2 regions of the Pseudoxanthomonas sp. 134C1 genome follow, and region 1 is predicted to be linked to the other one. Evidence: predicted binding sites of a transcription regulator. Region 1 holds the regulator's gene; the other holds the start of a gene.
The links. Region 1 encodes FliA, which starts transcription of late flagellar genes. Its sites were predicted from a motif close to TAAAGTTTNNCNNNCNNNGGCCGATAA; they were not measured.
Positions count from the first base shown of each region.

Region 2: AC3DEZ_RS17980 (methyl-accepting chemotaxis protein) is a predicted target of FliA. The motif match lies at 3,156-3,182, and genes of this name have one in related genera.

Region 1 is NZ_JBYMTH010000006.1:237,911-244,878, reverse strand. It holds gene AC3DEZ_RS13610 (flagellar motor protein) at 1-69, opposite strand, end outside; gene AC3DEZ_RS13605 (chemotaxis protein CheA) at 207-2,060, opposite strand; gene AC3DEZ_RS13600 (protein phosphatase CheZ) at 2,100-2,714, opposite strand; gene cheY (chemotaxis response regulator CheY) at 2,714-3,094, opposite strand; gene AC3DEZ_RS13590 (RNA polymerase sigma factor FliA) at 3,436-4,182, opposite strand; gene AC3DEZ_RS13585 (MinD/ParA family protein) at 4,179-5,057, opposite strand; gene flhF (flagellar biosynthesis GTPase FlhF) at 5,047-6,519, opposite strand; gene flhA (flagellar biosynthesis protein FlhA) at 6,678-6,968, opposite strand, start outside.
Region 2 is NZ_JBYMTH010000011.1:161,385-168,352, reverse strand. It holds gene AC3DEZ_RS18000 (methyl-accepting chemotaxis protein) at 1-280, shown strand, start outside; gene AC3DEZ_RS17995 (CheR family methyltransferase) at 516-1,400, shown strand; gene cheD (chemoreceptor glutamine deamidase CheD) at 1,397-1,999, shown strand; gene AC3DEZ_RS17985 (protein-glutamate methylesterase/protein-glutamine glutaminase) at 1,999-3,072, shown strand; gene AC3DEZ_RS17980 (methyl-accepting chemotaxis protein) at 3,211-4,401, shown strand; gene AC3DEZ_RS17975 (sensor histidine kinase) at 4,523-5,179, shown strand; gene AC3DEZ_RS17970 (EAL domain-containing protein) at 5,182-6,897, shown strand.

The DNA of each region.
Region 1 (6,968 bases):
CTTGAGGATGCTGCCGCCGACGAGGGCGACCAGGGCGAGGATGAGACCGATGAGGCTGAAGATGTCCATATGCAGTGGTATCGGCGGTGGCGGCCCGGACTTGAGACGGGGGACGGGCGGGAGGCGTGGGTCGCGACCGCGGTCACAGGGTCATGCGACGGTCATCTTCCGCGGACGCGGAAACCCGGGAGCCGGGCGCGGAACGGTTACGCCGCCGCTTCGCGCAGGCCATCGACATCCAGGATCAGGGCCATGCGGCCATCGCCGATCAGGGTGGCGCCGGCGTAGCCGCGCAGGCCGCGCACCGCGCGCGGCAGCGGCTTGATCACCACTTCCTCGCGCCCGCGCACCTGGTCGACCACCAGGCCGAATCGCTGATCACCCATCTGCAGCACCACGATGGTCAGCAGCGGCGCCTTGATCGCTTCCACACCCAGCCAGCGGCGCAGATCGACCAGCGGCAGGGTGTTCGATTGCCGGTCCAGCACGGCCTGGCCGTCGAACCAGCGCAGGCTGGAGGCCGGCGCGTGCAGCACCTCCATCACCCGCGCCAGCGGCAGCGCGTAGACCGGCTCGCCGGCCTGCACCAGCAGGGTCGGCAGGATCGCCAGGGTCAGCGGCACCCGGATCAGGAAGCGGCTGCCGCGGCCCAGCTGCGAATGGATCTGGATCTGCCCGCTGAGTTCGCGGATGCGCGACTGCACCACATCCATGCCGACGCCACGCCCCGAGATATCGGTGATCTCGGCCTTGGTGGAGAAGCCCGGCAGGAAGATCAGATGCAGGCATTCGTCGTGCGACAGGCGGGCGGCGGCTTCCGGTTCGATCAGGCCTTTTTCCAGCGCCTTGTCGCGCAGCCGCTCCGGATCGATGCCGGCGCCGTCGTCGCGGATCTCGATGGTGACGTAGTCGCCTTCCTGTTGCGCCGCCAGCCTCACCTGGCCGCTGCGCGGCTTGCCGGTGGCCTCGCGCAGGTCGGGGAGTTCGATGCCATGGTCGATGGCGTTCCGGACCAGGTGCACCAGCGGATCGGACAACGCTTCGACCAGGTTGCGATCCAGTTCGGTGTCCGCGCCGATCAGTTCGAGGTCCACTTCCTTCTTGAGGGAACGGGCCACGTCGCGCGCGACCTTGGGAAAGCGCGAGAACACCTTGCCGACCGGCTGCATGCGGGTGCGCATGACCGCGTTCTGCAGACGCGCGGTGGCGATGTCCAGGCCACTGACCGCGCGGTCCAGTTCCTCGTCGCGCAGGCGCGCGCGCAGGGTCTTGAGACGGTTGCGCGAGAGCACCAGTTCGCCGACCAGATTGACGATGGCGTCCAGCCGCTTGGTGTCCACGCGGATGGTCTGCTCGGCCTCGCCCGCGCGCGCGGCCGGCCGCGGTGGTGCGGCGGGAGCGGCGGGTCGCGGCGCGGCGGGAGCCACGGGGGCCGCCGGTGGCGCGGAGGTGGTGCCGGGCGCGGCGCCGCCGTGCAGCTGATCCAGCAGCGCTTCGAATTCGTCCTCGCTGATCAGATCGCCGGCGCCGGGCGCTGGCGCGGCCGGGGCCGCCGGCGTGCCACCGCCGTGGAGCTGGTCGAGCAGGGCTTCGAATTCGTCGTCGGTGATCAGATCACCGACGGCCGCGACGGCCGGATGCGACGCCGCCACCGGCGCGGTTTTCGCCACCGGCGCGCCGCCGGTGTCGACATTGAACTGGGCAATCAGCGCGGCGGGCGCGTGCGGCGGCTCCTCGCCGGCGCCGACGGCGTCGAGCATGCGCTGCAGCCAGTCCAGCGATTGCTGGGCGGCATCGAAATGATCCGCTTCCAGGGTCGCCTTGCCGGCGCGGACCATGCCCAGCGCCTCCTCGGCGGCATGGCACAGGTGCACCATCGCCTGGATGCCGAGGAAGCCGGCGCCGCCCTTGAGCGTGTGGAAGCCGCGGAACACCGCGTTGAGCTGTTCGCTGTCGCCGGGATCCTGTTCCAGCGTCACCAGCTGCTCGCCGAGGCGATCCAGGATTTCCTGGGCTTCGATGAGGAAGTCGGCGGCGATTTCGGGAGTGACGGCGGACATGGTTCGGCTCGGGTTCGGCAGGGAGGCGCGGGCGGACGGCTAGAGGCCCAGCCCCGACAGCAGATCGTCGGCGTCGTCCTGCGAGAAGGCGTTCTTGTCCAGGCCGGCGACGGCGGGGCCGGCGAGGCCATCGTCTTTTTTCTTTTCCGGCGGCGGCAGGCCGAGTTCGCCGAAGCCTTCGTGCACGCGGCGGACGATGCCCGCGACCCGGCGGATGATCTGGCCGGTGAGATCCTGATAGCTCTGCGCGAGCGCCATTTCCGACAGGCCGGCGCGGATCTGGTCCACCACCCGGGTCTGTTCGCCGCTCAGCGTCGTCGCCTTGAGCTGGTCGGCCAGCTCGCGGCACTGCTCGGCCAGGTCGAGGGTCTTGTGGCTGGCCTGCTCGGTCATCGCGACCACATGGTCCAGGCGCGCGCAGGCGTCGTCGAGGTCGCCCGCGCCGTGGGTGGGCGGCAGTTCGCCGAGGGTCTGCGCGAGTTCGCGGGCCAATCGGCCCAGCCCCTGCATCATCGGCTGCGTGCGCCAGGCCGCGATGGTGTCCAGCTCGCGCCGCCAGCCGGCCTCGTCGCCCTGTTCCAGCGCATCCAGTGCGTGCTGCAGGCGTTCGACCAGCGCGGCGCGGGCGCTGCCGGCTTCCATGACCGCAGCCATCAGGCCGCGGCCCCGAGACGTTCGAAGATCTTGCCGAGCTTTTCTTCCAGGGTCTGCGCGGTGAACGGCTTGATGATGTAGCCGTTCACGCCGTTCTGCGCCGCCTCGATGATTTGCTCGCGTTTGGCCTCGGCGGTGACCATCAGCACCGGCAGGGTCTTGAAGCGGTCGTCGGCGCGGATCGCCTTGAGCAGTTCGATGCCGGTCATGCCCGGCATGTTCCAGTCGGTGACCACGAAGTCGAAACTGCCCTGGGCCAGCGCGGTCAGCGCGCTGGAGCCGTCGTCGGCCTCGGCGGTATTGGTATAGCCCAGATCGTTGAGGAGGTTCTTGATGATGCGGCGCATCGTCGAGAAGTCGTCCACGATCAGGATCCGCATGTTCTTGTTGGCTGTCACGAAGGGCTCCGGGTGCAGCAGGGTAAAGGGGGCTCGAGAGCCTTATCGGCAGGCGGCGGGAAAACTTTTGGCCGGGATTGGGGGGAGGCGGGGATTGGGGATTCGGGATTTGCAAAAACGGGGCTTTGCCTCCCCCTTTGCAAAAGGGGGATTGAGGGGGATTTGCTCTTGGCGCCAACAGCAAGCGCTTTTCAACCGCCGAATGGCGGGTCAATCCCCCGTCGCCCGCTCCGCGGGCGCCCGCCCCCTTTTCCGCTTTCAACAGCCAAATGGCTGGTCAAGGGGGCTCTTCCAATCCCGAATCCCCAATCCCCAATCCCGACTCAATCCTCCAGCCCGGCGTCCACGCTCTCGAACACGTTCAGCCGGCCACGCAGGCGCAGCATGGCCTGGCCGTGGATCTGGCAGACACGCGACTCGCTGACGCCGAGGACCGCGCCGATTTCCTTCAGGTTGAGTTCCTGCTCGTAATACATGGACAGCACCAGCTGTTCGCGCTCGGGCAGCTGGCCGATGGCCTTGATCAGCGACTGGCGGAACTCGCTGCGTTCCAGCTGCTGCTGCGGGTTGGGACCGCCGCTGACCACGGTCTGCGGTTCGCCGTGATCCTCGATGTGCGATTCCAGGCTCAGCACCTGGCCGCGGGCGGCGTCCTCCAGCAGGCGCAGGTATTCGGGCAGCGGCATCTCCATCGCCGACGCGACCTCGGTGGCGATGGCGGCGCGGCCGGTGCGCTGTTCGATTTCGCGCACGGTGGCGGCGGCCTGGCGGGCGCGCCGGTGCACCGAGCGGGGTACCCAGTCGCCACGGCGGATCTCGTCGATCATCGAGCCGCGGATGCGGATCGAGGCGAAAGTCTCGAACGAGGCGCCCTGTTCGGCGTCGTAACTGCGCGAGGCTTCGAGCAGGCCGATCATGCCGGCCTGGATCAGATCGTCGATCTCCACGCTGGCGGGCAGGCGCGCGGCCAGGTGATGGGCGATGCGGCGGACCAGGTCCGCGTGCGTCGTGACGAAATCGGTGGCCGCCGCTTTCTGGACGGCACGGTATTGGGCGGCGCCGGTACTCATGCAGGCACGCTCCGGTTGATCATGCGTTCGACGAAGAATTCGACATTGCCGCGTGCCCCGGTCGGCGGCTGCCAGCGCGCGGTGACCCGGGCGATTTCGTTGATGGCGCGCGCCGACGGACTGCCCGGGTACGCCTTGACGACGGCCTGCTGGCGCTGCACCGCGCGACGCAACCAGTCGTCCTGCGGCACCGCGCCCAGATAGTGCAGGGCGACATCGCCGAGGAAGCGCTCGCATACGCGGGCCAGCTTCTCGTACAGCTTCCGGCCTTCGTTGGGATCACGGACCATGTTGGCGATCACGTGCACGCGGTCCACGCCGCGCTCGCGCGAGAGCACCTTGACCAGGGCGTAGGCGTCGGTGATCGAGGCCGGCTCATCGCAGACCACCACCACCGTGTCCTGCGCGGCCTGGCAGAAGGTCAGCACGCTGTCGGTGATGCCGGCGGCGGTATCGACCACCATCACGTCGAGGGCGCGCTGCAGTTCCGAGAACACGTTGACCAGGCCGACATGTTCGGCCGGCGAGAGTTCGGCCATGTGCCGGAAACCCGACGAGGCGGGGACGATCAGCAGGCCCTCCGGACCTTCCAGCAGCACGTCCTCCAGCTGGCAGCGCTGCGCGACCAGATCGGCCAGGGTGTACTTGGGGGTCAGGCCGAGCAGCACGTCGACATTGGCCAGGCCCAGGTCGGCGTCCATCAGCAGGGTGCGCTTGCCCATCTCGGCCAGCGACGCGGCCAGATTGACCGACACATTGGTCTTGCCGACGCCGCCCTTGCCGCCGGTCACCGCGATCACGCGGACCGGATGGAAGGCGCCGGTCAGCGGCGGGGTGCTGCGCGGATTGGTCTGCAGCAGGTGTTCATGCGACATGGATGGTCTCCGCGTGGCTGGGTTCGTCGGCTTCGCGGCGCAGCTGGTCCAGGCGCAGGACCAGGTTGGGCGCGCTGGCGCGGTGCAGATCGTCCGGCACGCGCTGGCCGTCGGTGATCCAGGCCATCGGCAACTGGTGATCGACAATGACGGACAGCGCGCTGCCGAGCCGCCCGGTCTCGTCCACCTTGGTCAGCACCACGCCGTGCGGCTGGGCGCCGCTGAAGCGGCGGACCACTTCGTCCAGATCGCCGAAATGCGAATTGGCCGGCAGCACCAGCAGGGTGTGCACCTGTCCGGCGGCGCGCAGCCAGTTGAGCTGGCCGACCAGGTTGCGATCGCGCTGGCCCATGCCGGCGGTGTCGATCAGCACGAGCTTGTAGTCGCGCAGGCGCTCCAGGGTCTGGGCCAGGCGCACATCGCTGTCGGCCTCGTGCACGGCGATGCCGAGCTGACGGCCGTAGCTGTGCAACTGTTCGCGGCCGCCCACGCGCACGGTATCGGTGGTGACCAGAGCCACGTCGCGCGGATTGTGGCGATCGGCGTAGGCCGCGGCCAGCTTGGCGATGGTGGTGGTCTTGCCGGCGCCGGTGGGGCCGACCAGGGCGATCACGCCACCCTGTTCCAACGGATCCTGGGGCAGGATCGGCAGCTTGCGCGACAGCAGGCCCAGCATCAGGCCGCGTCCACGGTGCAGTTCGGTGTCGGCGGGAATCTGCAGGGCGACATCACGGGTGATGCCCGCATCGAAACCGTAGTCGTCCAGCAGGTCCATCGCCTGCGCGCGCACCGGCGAGCCACGCAGGCGCTCGTCGGTGAGGCGATGCATCTCGCCTTCGATCATCTCGCGCATCGCCGCCAGTTCGGCGCGCATCTGCACCAACTGCTCGTCCTCGGCGCGCGCGCGCGCGGCGTTGTCGGCGACCACGCTCAGGGTCGGTGCGGTGGGGGCTTCCGCCGGCGCCGCGACGGACACCGTCGCGGGTTCGGGCGCTTCCATCGGCACCGGCGGCAGGCTGGCGGCCAGGCGCGCGGCGAAGGAGTGCGGATCCACCGCGAAGGTGGCGGGAGCCGGACGTTCCGGTTCCATCGCGGCGGTCGGCGCGGGAGGCGACTGCGGGTCGTTCGTCGCCGGCGCCGCGGTCATCCGGCTGAAGTAGGCGGCGGCGGCTTCGGCCGGCGACAGCGCGGACGATTCATTGCGGGTCTGCTCACCGCGCGTCTGCGCCTGGGCGCCACGCGCGAATGACGGGACGGGCGGGGCCGGCTCGGCCGGCGCGGCCGGGCGCATCGCTTCGAGCGTCCGCTGCACCAGCGTCTCGTCGTAATTGGAGGCCGCCACGATCTCGACGCCATCGTCGGTCATGCGGTTGGAGAGGATGACCGCGTCCGGGCCCTGCTCCTGCCGGACCAGCGCGAAGGCGGTGCGCATGTCGGGAGCGACGAAACGTTTGATTTTCATGGGATGAGGCCGGGAATGGGGAATCGGGAATGGGGAATCGGGGAATCCTCGGCGCTGACGCGGCCGGGGTTCTCATCGCTGTGTCGTATTCGTTTCATCGTCTGTCTCCGCAATGGGAATCCGCTGTTGCGATTCCCCATTCCCCATTCCCGAACCCATCAACTAATCGTCCCCACCAGCTTCAACCGCTTGTCCTCCGGCACTTCGCTGTAGGACAGGACCGACAGCGTGGGCACGCTGTGGCGGACCAGCCGGGCCAGCGCGGCGCGGACGCCGCCGGGGACCAGCACCACCGCCGGCTCGCTGCGCGCGTCCTGCTGGGCGACGCAGTCGGCCAGGCTCTGGTGGAGCCGTTCGGCCAGGCCGGGTTCCAGCGCGGCGCCGGTGCCCTGCACGCTGTCCTGCAAGACACGTTCCAGTTGCGGCGCCAGGGTATAGACGGGAAGCTC
Region 2 (6,968 bases), on a different contig from region 1:
CCAGACCATCACCCAGATGGACGAGACCACCCAGCAGAACGCCGCCCTGGTCGAGGAAGCCTCCGCCGCCGCGCGCAGCATGGAGCAGCAGGCGCAAAGCCTCGCCGAGGCCGTGTCGGTGTTCGAGCTGGACGATCTGGCGCCAGCGCCGGTGGCCAGGCCAATCGCCAGCGCGAAGCAGGCGGAGCCGGCCGTGACCCGCGCCCCGCAGCGGAAAACCCCCGCCGCGATCGTGGAAGCCGCGCTCGCCACCGAAGGAGAGGACTGGCAGGAATTCTGATCCGTGGAGCGGAGCTCGCTCCGCTCCTGCGCGAATGTTTTAAATCCCGCCAACCGAGTGAACCAGGTCGACCGGGTGAGCCGGGCAAGCTCGGCTCCACGGAGAACGCGAACCCCGCGGAGTGGCGCTTGCTCCACTCCATGGCCGGACGTTTGAACACCCGGACCGCCGGGCACGCCCGGCTCCACCCCGCCCCCCCGCATGCCGAGCACGCTCGGCGCCATCCGAGACTTTCATGTCCGCCCCGCTCCGTTCCCGCGAAACCGCCGCGCAAGATGACGATCTCCCCCGCACCCACGGGCGCGAATTCGAATTCGGCGATCGCGATTTCCGCCGCGTCTGCGATCTGATCCGCCAGCGCGCGGGCATCGCCCTGGCCGATGGCAAGCGCGACATGGTCTACGGCCGGCTGTCCCGGCGCCTGCGCGCGCTCGGCCTGCGCAGCTTCCGCGAATACCTGGATCAGCTGGAGACCGACGGCGGCGACGAGTGGCAGGCGTTCACCAACGCATTGACCACCAACCTGACCGCGTTCTTCCGCGAGCCGCATCACTTCGATCGCCTGCGCGACGAACTGTCGCGGCGCACCGGCGATGGTCTGATCCGGTTGTGGTCGTGCGCCGCCTCCACCGGCGAGGAACCCTACTCCATCGCCATCACCGCGTGCGAGGTCTTCGGCAGCCTCAATCCGCCGGTGCGCATCCTCGCCACCGATGTCGACACCCAGGTGCTGGCGACCGGCGGGCGCGGCGTCTACCCGCTGGAGCGCATCGCAGGGCTGGACGACGGCCTTCGTCGCCGCTACTTCCAGCGCGGCACCGGCCCGAACGAGGGCCATTGCCGGGTCCATCCCGCCCTTCGCCAGCTGATCGAGTTCCGTCCGCTCAACCTGCTGGCGCCGCGCTACGACGTCGAGGGCCCGTACACGGCGATTTTCTGCCGCAACGTGATGATCTACTTCGACAAGCCGACCCAGCGCGGGATCCTGTCGCGACTGGTGCCGCACCTGGCCGACGACGGCATGCTCTACACCGGCCATTCCGAAAACTACCTGCACGCCGCCGACATCATCCAGCCATGCGGACGCACGCTGTACCGTCGCGCCGGAGTCCGCGCATGAGCGCCGCCGCCCTCGCCTTCGCCGACGGCAGCGTGCTGCGCTACCACGACGCCCGCTTCCAGACCCCGGCCGCCAAACTGTTGCCCACGCAGTATCTGGTGGTCGACGACGACACCGCGCTGGTCACCGTGCTGGGTTCCTGCGTGGCCGCCTGCATCCGCGATCCCCTGCTCAAGCTGGGCGGCATGAACCATTTCCTGCTCCCCGACGGCCAGGCCGGCGACGGCGCGCCGTCGCGCTACGGCAGCTTCGCGATGGAACTGCTGATCAACGATCTGCTCAAGCGCGGCGCCAGCCGTGCGCGCCTGGAGGCCAAGGTATTCGGCGGCGCCAACGTGCTGAAGGGCTTCACCAGCAATCCGGTCGGCACCCGCAACGCCGAATTCGTCCGCCGCTACCTGGAGACCGAACGCATCCCGGTGATCGCGGAGGATCTGTGCGGCATCCATCCGCGCAAGGTGTGGTTCTTCGCCGCCACCGGCCGGGTGGTGGTGCAGCGCCTGCCGCACGCGCACGACGCCGAAGTGGTGGCCGCCGAATCCGCCGCCCGCGCGCGGCTGTCGCGCACGCCGGTCAGCGGTGGCGTGGAGCTGTTCTGATGGGCGCGCCCTGCAAGGTCCTGATCGTCGACGACTCCGCGGTCGTTCGGCAGATGCTCACCGAGATCCTGTCCAGCGATCCCGGCATCGAAGTGGTCGGCTCGGCCACCGATCCGCTGATCGCGCGCGAGAAGATCAAGCGCCTGAATCCGGACGTGCTCACCCTGGACGTGGAAATGCCGCGCATGGACGGGCTGGCGTTCCTGGAAAACCTGATGCGGCTGCGTCCGTTGCCGGTGGTGATGATCTCCTCGCTGACCGAGCGTGGCGCCGACACCACCCTGCAGGCGCTGGCGCTGGGCGCGGTCGATTTCGTCTCCAAGCCCAAGCTCGACGTGGTCCGCGGGCTGGAGTCGTACGCCGACGAGATCGTCGCCAAGGTCAAGGCGGCGGCGCGCGCCAAGGTGCGCCCGCTGGCGCGTCCGGCCAGCGTGCGCCAGAACGTCGACGCGGTGCTGCCCGCCGCGTCGCCGGCGCGGGCGCTGCGCTTCCAGACCACCGATCGCCTGATCGCCATCGGCGCCTCTGCCGGCGGCACCGAGGCGCTGCGGGTGGTGCTGGAGCAGATGCCCGCCGATGCCCCCGCGATCGTCATGACCCAGCACATCCCCGCCGGTTTCAGCCGCGCGTTCGCCGAACGCCTGGACCGGCATTCGGCGATGGCCGTGCGCGAAGCCGCCGACGGCGAAGCGATCCTGCCCGGCCACGCCTATCTGCCGCCGGGCGGCCGCCACCTGCGGGTGATCCGCGATGGTGCGCGCTGGCGCTGCCGGATCGACGACGGCCCGCCGGTCAACCGGCACAAGCCGGCGGTCGACGTACTGTTCCGTTCGGTCGCGCACGCCGCCGGCGACAACGCCATCGGCGTGATCCTCACCGGCATGGGCGACGACGGCGCGCGCGGTCTGCTGGAAATCGCCCAGGCCGGCGCCCCCACCTTCGTCCAGGACGAGGCCACCAGCGTCGTCTGGGGCATGCCCGGCGCCGCCGTGCGACTGGGCGCGGCCAGCGAAACCGTCCCGCTGGATGACGTCGCCGAACGCCTGGTTCAGCTGTCCGCGCAATCCCGCTGACACCCTCTTTCCGCCGTATTTCCGGCGGATCTCCACCGCGGTCACAGTTTCGTCCGCGCATCGCGCATCACCGCGACGAACGCTAAAGAGCCATCCCCCATGGCCGATATCCATACCGTGATTCAGTAGAGAGCACCCATGTATTCGCGCATTCTGGTTCGTCTTGCCGCTCCCCTGCTCCTGACGCTGGTGTTCCCGCTGTCGGTCGCCTTCGACTGGCCCGGTGCGGTCCAATGGGCCATCCTGACCACGATGACGCTGGCCTGGCTGCTGTTTGCCTTCCTGTCGGTGTGGGGGGCGCAGAAGCCCAGCGCCGAGCACACCAGCATCCTGCGCGAGCAGGACACCCTGCTCAACGAACTGCGCCGCTTCGTCGGCAACGAAATCGACGGCTCGCGTGCCGAGATCGACCGCGCGCGCGGCCTGATCCGCGATGCGGTCGGTGGCCTCGGCGAGAGCTTCGACGCGATGATGCGCAAGTCCCGCGAGCAGAGCCAGGCGGTGTCGCGCATCGTCGACCGCGCCGGCGACGGCGACCGCGCCGGGGTGGACGTGGCCCGCTTCGCCCAGCACGCCAGCCAGCGCATGGAGCAGCTGGTGGAAGCGCTGGAACAGGTCAGCGGCCAGAGCACCACTACCGTGCACCACATCGACGAGATGGCCCAGCACCTGGACGGCATCTTCTCGCTGCTGGAAGATGTCAAGTCGATTGCCGACCAGACCAATCTGCTGGCGCTCAACGCCGCCATCGAAGCGGCCCGCGCCGGCGAGGCCGGTCGCGGCTTCGCGGTGGTCGCCGACGAGGTGCGCAACCTGTCCGAGCGCTCGACCGCGTTCAACGAACAGATCCGCAAGCTGGCGCACAGCTCCAAGGACGCCATCGCCAAGGTCCGCGAGACCGTCTCGCACATGGCCTCGCGCGATCTGGACCGTTCCCGCGAAGCCCGCGGCGAAGCCGCCGGCATGCTGACCCAGGTCGCCGCCATCAATGCCTCGCTGGGCGACGGCATGCGCGAAATCTCCCAGTGCGGCCATGCCATCGACCTCAGCGTGGCCGAAGCGGTGCGCGCCCTGCAGTTCGAGGACATCGCCACCCAGTCGCTGGGCAGCGCGGCCACCCACCTCGATCGCCTGACCACCATCAACCAGGAAGCGCTGGCCCTGCAGGAACTGCTGCACCGCAGTGGCGGCGTGATGGACCAGGAGCTGCTCTCGGCCCTGCGCCACATCGGCAACCGCCTGCGCGACCGCCGCAGCGAATGGGAACGCCCGCCGCACAAGCCGGTGGCGCAGCAGAACATGGGCGCGGGCACCGTCGAACTGTTCTGACCCGGCGGCATCCGCTTCCCGCGACGCCGGCGCCGCCTCCACGGTGCCGGCGTCGTCGTGTCCGCGCCGCCCCGCCGGGCAACTGGCATACTGGCGCGGTTGCTTCCCTGCCCGTTGCCCGATGACGGCCCGCACGCCTCCCACCGCCTCCAACGCCCCGAGCACCGCCGCCGACGCCCTGCGCGAGCTGTACGCACGCCAGGAAGCCGAGCGCCGGCATGTCGCGCGGGCGCTGCACAACGAGATCGGCCAGGCGTTGTCGGCGATCAAGATGTCCGCGCACCTGGCCGGTGACGAGGACGATGCCGCGCAGCGCGGCCAGGATCTGGCCGACATCGTGCGCATCGCCGACGACACCGTCGCCCGCCTGCGCGACCTGTACGCGGATCTGCGCCCGCCGCAGATCGACACGCTCGGTCTGGCCGCCTCGCTGCGCGGCGAAGCCGACCGCTGGCAGGCGCGCTGGGGCGTGACCCCGCAACTGGCGCTGACCGATCCGTCCCCGCGCGCGAGCGCGGACATCGAACTGGCCGCGTTCCGCCTGGTCCAGGATCTGCTGCTGCCGCTGGACAACCTGTCGACGCTGATGGTGCGACTGGCGCCCGCGCATGCGGGCCACGCCGTCCTGGAAGTCCATCATGACGGCGCGCCCGCCGATGCGCTGACCACCGCGCTGCTGCAATCACGCGCGCAGGCCGTCGGGCTGTCCCTGGATCTGGCCGCAACGCCGGGACAACCGCGCCTGCGACTGGCGCTGCCGGCGACGGCGGAGGATTGAGGATGTCCGTCTACCCCGCCGCCGCCGCGCCGATCGCCCGCCTGGGCGCGCAGGATCCGGAACTGCAGCGGCTGATCGATCAGGCCATGGGCGGCGGCGCGCCGCTGATGCTGCTGCATATCGACATCGATCACTTCCGCTCGATCAACGAGAACATGGGCGACGAGGTCGGCGACCAGGCGTTGCTGCTGCTGGGACAGCACCTGGCCAGCCAGCTTGGCCCGGACGCGCGGGTGTGGCGCCAGGGCAGCGACGAGTTCATCGTCGCCATGCCGCGCCTGCCGCATCTGGCATCACCCGATGAGTTCGGCGCGCTCGTGCGCGATCAGGTCGAACTGCCGATGGCGGTGCTGCCGTACACCCTGTTCCTCACCGCCACCATCGGCATCGCCCTGTGTCCGGAGGATGCCACCACCGCGAGCGGCCTGCTGCAGTGCGCGGAGACCGCGGTCGGCCAGGCCAAGCACGAGGGCCTGAACCTGGTCCGCCGCTACGCCCGCGACGCCGCCATCAGCATCCGCAGCGACAGCATCATCGCCCGCCAGATCGTCAACGCGATCGACAACAACGAATTCCGCCTGCACTACCAGCCGCAGATCAACGCGCACGACGGCCGCGTGGTCGGCATGGAAGCGCTGCTGCGCTGGCATTCGCCGGCGCTGGGCGTGCTGGTGCCGGAACGCTTCATGCACGTGGCCGAGAAACTCGGCGTGATCGTCCAGATCGGCGACTGGGTGCTGCGCCAGGCGTTCCGCCAGGCCCGCGTGTGGCGCGACTGGGGCTTCGACGATTTCGAGATCGCGGTCAACGTCTCCACCCTGCAGCTGCTGCGGCCGAATTTCGTGATGGAGGTGCTGGAGGCGATGCAGGGCGCCGGCATTCCGCCGCAGATGGTGGTGCTGGAGGTACGCCAGAACGCGCTGGCCAAGGACACCCTGCTGGTCCACCGCACCCTCGCCAGCCTGCACCGCGAGGGCGTGCGCCTGACCCTGGACGATTTCGGCATGGGCGATTCCAATCTGGATTCGCTGGTGCGTTTCGCGGTGGACAAGATCAAGATCGACCGCAGTTTCGTGAAGGGCGTGCCTGCCAGCAACCGCGAGGTCGCCATCACCTGCGCGATCATCGCCATGGGCCACCAGCTGGGCATGAAGGTGATCGCGCACGGAGTGGAAACCGACATCCAGCTGGGCTTCCTGCGCCGCAACCATTGCGACATGTTCCAGGGCCACCTGTTCGGCGAGCCGATGTCCGCCGAGGATGCCGGCGCGGTGCTGCGCCGCCGCTATCTGCGCGCCGACGCGTTCGCCGCGACCAAGCCGGACCGCACCCTGCTGCTGCTGGACGACGAAGAGAACATCCTGCGTTCGCTGGTGCGCCTGTTCCGCCGCGACGGTTACCGCATCCTGGCCGCCTCCAGCGTCAACGACGCCTTCGAACTGCTGGCCACCAACGACGTGCAGGTGATCCTGTCCGACCAGCGCATGTCCGACATGAGCGGCACCGAGTTCCTCGGTCGCGTGCGCGTGCTGTATCCGGACACCGTGCGCCTGGTGCTGTCCGGCTACACCGATCTGGCGACCGTCACCGAGGCGATCAACCGCGGCGAGATCTACCGCTTCCTGACCAAGCCCTGGAACGACGACGACCTGCGCGAACACATCCGCCAGGCCTTCACCGCCTACGAGAACCAGCCGCATCACCGCGTGGTGGGTTGATTGCCACGGCGAGGCCGCGCAGCGAGCGCCGCTCTACGGGTTGTGCGGAGCCGGGCCTGCTCGCCTGCCTT